Regions from separate parts of the uncultured Bradyrhizobium sp. genome, predicted to be linked through region 1. Evidence: predicted binding sites of a transcription regulator. Region 1 holds the regulator's gene; the other holds the start of a gene.
The links. Region 1 encodes PhoB, which activates phosphate uptake and scavenging genes when phosphate is short. Its sites were predicted from a motif close to TGTCATNNANCTGTCAT; they were not measured.
Positions count from the first base shown of each region.

Region 2: a site for PhoB is predicted at 1,911-1,927, ahead of ACFE72_RS00050 (DUF47 domain-containing protein). Genes of this name have one in related genera too.

Region 1 covers NZ_CAXUNQ010000004.1:171,499-175,679, reverse strand. Annotated here, with positions in the region: gene pstB (phosphate ABC transporter ATP-binding protein PstB) at 1-348, shown strand, start outside; gene phoU (phosphate signaling complex protein PhoU) at 361-1,077, shown strand; gene phoB (phosphate regulon transcriptional regulator PhoB) at 1,216-1,917, shown strand; gene ACFE72_RS04435 (GcrA family cell cycle regulator) at 1,951-2,460, opposite strand; gene ACFE72_RS04430 (aspartate aminotransferase family protein) at 2,913-4,124, shown strand; gene argF (ornithine carbamoyltransferase) at 4,121-4,181, shown strand, end outside.
Region 2 covers NZ_CAXUNQ010000001.1:6,592-10,772, forward strand. Annotated here, with positions in the region: gene ACFE72_RS00040 (peptide chain release factor 3) at 1-32, opposite strand, end outside; gene ACFE72_RS00045 (anion permease) at 202-1,206, opposite strand; gene ACFE72_RS00050 (DUF47 domain-containing protein) at 1,221-1,865, opposite strand; gene ACFE72_RS00055 (branched-chain amino acid ABC transporter permease) at 2,127-3,095, opposite strand; gene ACFE72_RS00060 (branched-chain amino acid ABC transporter permease) at 3,097-3,960, opposite strand; gene ACFE72_RS00065 (ABC transporter substrate-binding protein) at 4,034-4,181, opposite strand, start outside.

The DNA of each region.
Region 1 (4,181 bases):
GTCAAGGACAAGCTCAACGCCTCCGGCCTCAGCCTGTCCGGCGGACAACAGCAGCGATTATGCATCGCCCGCACGGTCGCGGTTCGGCCCGAGGTGATCCTGTTCGACGAGCCGTGCTCGGCGCTGGATCCGATTTCGACCGCCAAGATCGAGGAACTGATCCAGGAACTGGCGGAGGATTATACCATCGCCATCGTCACCCATAATATGCAGCAGGCCGCGCGCGTTTCCGACAAGACGGCGTTCATGTATCTCGGCGAACTGATCGAGTTCGACGAGACCAACAGGATTTTCACGTCGCCGGCCGATCGCCGTACCCAGGATTACATCACCGGCCGGTTCGGCTAGGGAGAATTCGAGATGGCCTCAGAACATACCGCCAAGGCGTTCGACAGCGATCTGCAGGAACTGACCCGGCTGGTCGCCGAAATGGGCGGCTTGGTCGAGCGCATGATCGTTGAATCCGTCGACGCGCTGGTGCGCCGCGACGCGGCGCTCGGCAAACGCGTCGTCGCCGCCGACGCCGAGGTCGACGGACTGCAGCGCGTGATCGAGGAGCGTGCGGTGCTGACCATCGCGCGGCGCCAGCCGATGGCGGTAGATTTGCGCGAAATCGTCAGCGCCATGCGGGTTGCAACCGATCTGGAGCGGATCGGCGATCTGGCCAAGAACATGGGCAAGCGCGTCACCGCGCTCGACAGTGACTTCCATCCGCTGAAATTGATCCGCGGCCTCGAGCACATGACCGACCTCGTGCAGAGCCAGGTCAAGGCGGTGCTGGACGCCTACGCCGCGCACGACCTGCCGTCGGCGATGGCGGTCTGGAAAGGCGACGAGGAAGTCGACGCCATCTGCACGTCGCTGTTCCGCGAGTTGCTGACCTATATGATGGAAGACCCGCGCAACATCTCTTTCTGCATTCATCTGATGTTCTGCGCCAAGAATATCGAGCGGATCGGCGACCACGCCACCAACATCGCCGAAACCGTTTTCTACATGATCGAGGGCCAGCAGATCCTCGACAAGCGCCCGAAGGGCGATATGACGACCTTTGCCAATGCGATACCCGGAAGTTGAGGTGTTACGCACCACCGCACGTCATCCGCGGGCTTGACCCGCGCATCCGTCCATCTTTGCACGAATTCTTCGATGCGGATGGATTGCCGGGGGCAAGCCCAGCAATGACGGGAGACCAGATCGATAAGGGAACAGCACATGAGCGCGCGCATACTGGTGGTGGAAGACGAGGAAGCGCTGACCACGCTGTTGCGTTATAACCTCGACGCCGAGGGCTATGACGTCGAAACGGTCGGGCGCGGCGACGACGCCGACACCAGGCTGAAGGAGCACCTTCCCGATCTCATCGTGCTGGATTGGATGCTGCCGGGCCTTTCCGGAATCGAACTGTGCCGCCGTCTGCGGGCGCGGCCGGAAACCAGGGCGCTGCCGATCATCATGCTGACCGCGCGCGGTGAGGAAAGCGAGCGGGTCAGGGGCCTTGCCACCGGTGCCGACGACTACATCGTCAAACCGTTTTCGGTGCCGGAACTTTTGGCGCGGGTGAAGGGCCTGCTGCGACGCGCGAACCCGGAACGCCTGGCTACCGTACTCACCTATGGCGACATCAATCTCGACCGAGACAAACGCCGCGTCACGCGCTCCGGCCGTCCGATTGATCTCGGGCCTACCGAGTACCGCCTGCTGGAGTTTTTCCTGGAGCATCCCGGGCGCGTGTTCAGCCGCGAGCAGTTGCTCGACAGCGTCTGGGGCCGTGACATCTATATCGACGAGCGCACCGTGGACGTGCATATCGGCCGCCTGCGCAAACTGCTCAATCCAGATGGCGAGCAGGACCCGATCCGAACCGTGCGCGGCGCCGGATATGCGCTGGACGACCGGTTCGTAAAGGCCGAGTGAGTTGTCTACCCGCCTTCGCGGGGACGACAAATTCTACCTTGTCGGCTTGGTCTGCTGCCGGCGGCGGTCGCCCGCCGGCTGGTAGGCGATGCGGGAATGTTGTGCGCAGTAAGGTAGGCTCGGCAGCGCCTTGCCGCCGCAGAAGAAGAATTCCGGGCTACTGGGATCGCCGATCGGCCAGTGGCAGGTGGCCTCACTGAGTTCCTGCAGCGACAGCCGCTGGCTCATCGGCACTACATTGTCATAGGCGACCGGATCCGGCTCCATCTCGACTTCGAAGGCGTGGGCCAGCGCGGTGTTGCCGCGCGACTGCGGACGCGACACCCGCATCATGTGCTGGGCCGGGCGTGCCTTGCGCTGGCGCGGCGCCGCCGACGACGGGCTTTTGGCGCGGCCGGACAACCCCAGCCGGTGCACTTTGCCGATCACCGCGTTGCGGGTGACATTTCCGAGTTCCGCGGCGATCTGACTCGCCGACAGGCCGGCTTCCCAGAGTTTCTTCAGTTGTTCGACGCGATCGTCGGTCCAGGTCAATACCGTCATCGCACTCTATCCCTTCGGTTGCGCCGGCCATTTGCGGCGGCAACGCTACGAGTCCAGTTCCCAAAATCTCTGCAGGCAGAATCCCTTAGCCCTCGCCGGGCGCTGTTTTGCGCGCCCGGGCGTTTACGCCGAACATGAGAACCGTTGAGAGCAGAACGCCGCACGAGATGTCGTACCCGACAGCCCGGAGGCTACAATAGGCAGTGACTCACGCGCAAGAGTCCGCGTCACTCGTCCACACCTTCCGCCACCTTATAACTTGCGAGTCATTTTCCGCGGTGCGCTCCGGGTCCGTCGGTTCCAAGGGCGGTTGACAGTTGTCGGCGCGCGCATAGAATGATGACCGCGTGCCGCCCCGAAAAGGCGGCACGTTTTGTTTTCGCTTCGCCGGTGCCGAGCCGATCGCGCCATGGTGCTGTCGGAACCGCCCTGCTCAAACCGTCAGTGACGCCATGACCAAGAGCGCGCCATCACACCTGCTTCCCGTCTTCGCCAGGGCGGACCTTGCTTTCGAGCGCGGCGAAGGGGTGTGGCTGATCGGGACCGACGGCGAGCGTTATCTCGATTTCACCAGCGGCGTGGCGGTGAACGCGCTGGGCCATGCGCATCCGCATCTGGTCGCGGCGCTGCAGGAGCAGGCAACCAGACTCTGGCACATGTCGAACCTGTTCAAGAGTCCGGATGGCGAGCGGCTGGCGGCACGGCTGTGCGAACAAAGCTTTGCCGACTTCGTGTTCTTCTGTAATTCCGGCGCCGAGGCGATGGAATGCGCGCTCAAGATGACGCGCCACTACCATTTTTCCAAAGGCAGCCCGGAGCGCACCCGCATCATCACCTTTGAAGGCGCGTTCCACGGCCGGACCTTGGGCACCCTGGCTGCCACCGGAGCTGCCAAATATCTTGAAGGCTATGGCCCGCCGCTGGAAGGCTTTGACCAGGTGCCGCTTGGCGATCTCGACGCCGTCAAGAGGGCTATCGGCCCCAACACCGCCGGCATCCTGATCGAGCCTCTGCAGGGCGAGGGCGGCGTCCGCGCCCCGCCGCATGCGTTCTTCCGGGCCTTGCGCGAACTCTGCGACGCCAACGGTCTGCTGCTGATATTCGACGAGGTGCAGACCGGCATGGGCCGCACCGGCGAATTGTTCGCCTACAAGCGGCTCGGCGTCGCGCCCGACGTGATGTCGCTGGCGAAGGCGCTCGGCGGCGGTTTTCCGATCGGCGCCTGCCTTGCCACGGCGGAAGCCGCGGCCGGCATGGCGCCGGGCTCGCACGGCTCCACCTTCGGCGGCAATCCGCTGGCGGTGGCGGCGGCCAATGCGGTGCTGGACGTGATGCTGAAGCCCGGCTTCTTCGAGCACGCGCAGAAAATGTCGCTGCTGCTGAAGCAGAAGCTGGCCTCGGTGGTGGACCGCTATCCCCAGGTGCTGGCCGAGGTGCGCGGCGAGGGGCTGCTGATCGGCTTGAAGGCCGTGGTGCCGTCGGGCGATCTCGTCAATGGCTTGCGCGATCAAAAGCTGCTCAGCGTCGGCGCCGGCGAAAACGTGGTGCGGTTCCTGCCGCCGCTGATCGTCACCGAATCCGAGATCGACGAGTCCGTCGCCCGGCTCGAGCGCGCCTGCGTGGCGCTGTCCGATCCGCAGCTGAAACGGGCGGCGGGGCAATGAGCACGCCGCCGCGGCATTTCCTCGATCTCAGCGCGTTGCCGGCGAAAGAATTGCGCA
Region 2 (4,181 bases), on a different contig from region 1:
GGCTGTTCGGTGGTGAGGGCGAGATCGGACATCGAGCGAGCGTGTGGCAGGGAAACGGGACCGGATCAAGGAGATATATGGGAACAGGCCGAAGCGGTGTCCAGCCGCGTGCCTTCTCCCGCCGCAAGCGGAGCAGCGGATGCACATATCCCGTCATACGCCGGTTTGACCCCGCCTATCCGTAGCGGGGAGAGGTGAACGTCAGCGCAGCAGCGCCACCGCCCAGTACGACAGCGCCGCCACGACCGCGGAGGCCGGAATCGTGATCACCCAGGCATAGACGATCGAACTGGCGACGTTCCAGCGCACCGCGGAAACGCGGCGCGCGGCACCGACGCCGACGATGGCGCCGGTGATGGTGTGGGTGGTCGACACCGGCACCCCGAGGAAGGTGGCGATGAACAATGTCGCCGCACCTCCGGTTTCCGCGCAAAATCCCTGCATCGGCGTCAACTTGGTGATCCGCAAGCCCATGGTGCGGACGATCCGCCAGCCGCCCATCAACGTTCCCAGCGCCATCGCCGCCTGGCAGGCGAGCACCACCCAGAACGGCACCGAAAAATGTTCGCCGAGATGTCCCTGCGAATACAGCAGCACGGCGATGATGCCCATGGTCTTCTGCGCGTCGTTGCCGCCGTGGCCCAGCGAATACAGCGATGCCGAGACGAACTGCAGGATCCGGAATGCGCGGTCCACCGCAAAGGGGGTCGAGCGCACCGACAGCCATGACACGATCGCGACCAGCACCAGCGCCAGCAGGAATCCGACCAGCGGCGACAGCACGATGGCCAGCAGCGCCTTGGACAATCCGCTCCAGAGCGCGGCCGACAGCCCCGCTTTGGCTACGCCGGCGCCGAGCAGCCCTCCGATCAAGGCATGCGAACTGCTGGAGGGTATTCCCAGCGCCCAGGTGACCAGGTTCCAGACGATGGCGCCCATCAGCGCGGCAAAGATCACCCGTTCGTCGATGATGCCGGGATCGATGATTCCGGTGCCGATGGTGTTGGCGACGTGCAGCCCGAACACCAGGAAGGCGACGAAATTGAAGAACGCCGCCCACAGCACGGCGTATTGCGGCCGCAGCACGCGGGTCGACACGATGGTCGCGATCGAATTGGCGGCGTCGTGCAACCCGTTGAGGAAGTCGAACAGCAGCGCGACTGCGATTAATCCGACCAGAATCGGAAGACCTAGCGTGGCGTCCACGGCGCGGCCCTGCCCTATACCTGCTCGATCACGATGCTGTTGATCTCGTTGGCGACGTCGTCGAAGCGGTCGGCGACTTTCTCGAGATGATCGTAGATTTCGGCGCCGACGATGTAATCCATGGCGTTGGCGCCGCGGTGCTTGAGGAACAGTTCCTTCAGGCCGATGTCGTGCAGGTCGTCGACGCGGCCTTCCAGCTTTCCGAGTTCCTCGGTGATCGCGCTCAGCATCGCGACGTTGTCGCCGATCGACTGCATCAAAGGCAGCGCCCGGCCGACCAGGTTGGCGCATTCCACCAGCAGCGTGCCGATTTCCCGCATCGGCGGCTCGAAGCTCCGGACTTCGAACAGGATGACCGCCTTGGCGGTCTGCTGCATCTGGTCGATGGCGTTGTCCATCGAGGTGATCAGGTTCTTGATGTCGACACGATCGAACGGCGTAATGAAGGTGCGGCGCACCGCGGTGAGAACTTCGCGGGTGATGCCGTCGGCGTCATTTTCGAACTGGCTGACGCGCTGGCAGAATACCGGCGTATCCTCGCCGCCGCGCAGCATGCCTTGCAACGCTTCGGCACCCTTCACCACGGTCTGGGAATGCCGCGCGAACAGCTCGAAAAACCGTTCCTCGCGCGGGAGAAAGTAGCGAAACAGGCGCATCATCGGTCAGGTCCATCTCTGCAGGCAAACGGCGGCAACGACTGCAACTGTCACCGGACTGTCATAGTGCATTTCGTGCAAAAGCGGGCGCTTGCAGGTGCGCAAAGCGAGGTCATCCACCGCTTTGTCGGTTCCCCGGATCGCGTCATCAACGCCGGAACCCGTCATTGCCGGGCTCGACCGGCAATCGATCCTCTTCGAAAAGACGCTTGGCGAAGATGATGGATAGGCGGGTCAAGCCCGCGATGACACCGAATATGCTGCCTACAGCGACCGCCGGAAATAATGCGCGATCTCGCCGATCACGCCGCGGCGGAATGTCAGCACGCAGATGACGAAAATCACGCCCTGGATCACGGTGACCCATTGCCCGAATCCGGCCAGATACTGCTGCATGGCGATGATGACGAAGGCGCCGACCACCGGGCCGAATACCGTACCGAGGCCGCCGACCAGCGTCATCAGCACGATTTCGCCGGACATGGTCCAGTGCACGTCGGTCAATGAAGCGTTCTGCGCGACGAACACCTTCAGCGAACCCGCCAGGCCCGCCAGCGTTCCCGACAATATGTAGGCCAGCAGCTTGTAATGGTCGGTCTTGTAGCCGAGCGAAATCGCACGCTGCTCGTTCTCGCGGATCGATTTCAGCACCTCGCCGAACGGCGAGTTGATGGTGCGGTAGATCAGCAGGAATCCGAGCAGGAAGCCGGCGAGGATGACGTAATACAGCGTGGTGGGCCGGGCCAGATTGAAAATTCCGAACAGATATCCCTGCGGGATGCCCTGGATGCCGTCTTCGCCGTGGGTGAACGGCGTCTGCAGATAGATGAAATACAACAGTTGCGACAGCGCCAGCGTGATCATCGCGAAATAGATGCCCTGGCGGCGGATCGCCACCAGCCCGGTAATGACGGCAAGCGCCGCCGCTCCGACGGTGCCGATCAAGATGCCGAGCTCGGGCGTAACGCCCCATACCTTGAGCGCATGGGCGGTGAAGTAGCCGGCGCTGCCCAGGAACATCGCATGGCCGAACGACAGCAGTCCGCCATAGCCGATCAGCAGATTGAAGGCGCAGGCCAGCAACGCAAAGCAGAGCGCCTGCATGACGAAGAACGGGTACACGCCGGTAAACGGCACGAGCGCGAGCGCCGCGGCCATAACCACGAACAGGATCATCTCGTCGCGAATGGCGCGCGGGGTCACCGGCAGCGTATCATCGGTCATGGCTGTCATGTCAGGCCGCCCTTCCCGTCAGTCCCGATGGTTTTACCAGCAGCACCAGCACCATCAGCACGAATACTACGGTGTTGGAGGCTTCGGGATAAAAGTATTTGGTCAACCCTTCGATCACGCCGAGCGCAAAACCGGTGATGATCGATCCCATGATCGATCCCATGCCGCCGATCACCACCACCGCAAACACCACGATGATGAGGTCGGCGCCCATCAGTGGCCGCACCTGATTGATCGGCGCCGACAATACCCCGGCCAGTGCGGCAAGGCCGACGCCGAGACCGTAGGTCAGCGTGATCATCCGCGGCACGTTGATGCCGAAGGCGCGCACCAGCGTCGGATTTTCGGTGGCGGCGCGCAGATTGGCGCCGAGCCGCGTTCGCTCGATCAGGTACCAGGTGAGCAGGCAGACCACGAGCGAGAATACGACCACCCAGCCGCGATAGATCGGCAGGAACATGAAGCCGAGGTTCATGCCGCCTTTCAGCTCATCGGGAATTGCGTAGGGCAGGCCGGAGGAGCCGAAATAATTCTGGAAAATGCCCTGGATGATCAGCGCCAGCCCGAACGTCAGCAGCAGGCCGTAGAGATGGTCGAGGCCGGACAGCCATTGCAGCATCGTCCGCTCCAGGATCATGCCGAAGATGCCAACCGCGATCGGCGCCAGGATCAGCGCCGGCCAGTATCCGATACCGGCCACGTTGAGCAGGAAATACGCGCAGAACGCGCCCATCATGTAGAGCGCGCCATGGGCGAAGTTGATGATGTTGAGCATTCCGAAGATCACGGCGAGGCCGAGGCTCAGCAGCGCGTAGAACGAGCCATTGATCAATCCTACCAGAAGCTGTGCGTAGAGAGCCTGCATGACCGGTGTTTCCGCTCAATCCCACATGACGCAAGATGGATGCCCGCCGGCGCGAGGCCGGCGGGCAATGTCGTTATTTCTTCAACAGCGCACACTTGCTTTCCGAAAGCGGCGTGAAGGCTTGTTCGCCCGGGACCGTTCCGACCAGCTTGTAGAAATCCCACGGGCCTTTCGATTCGGACGGCTTCTTTACCTCGAACAGATAGGCCGAATGAATCTTG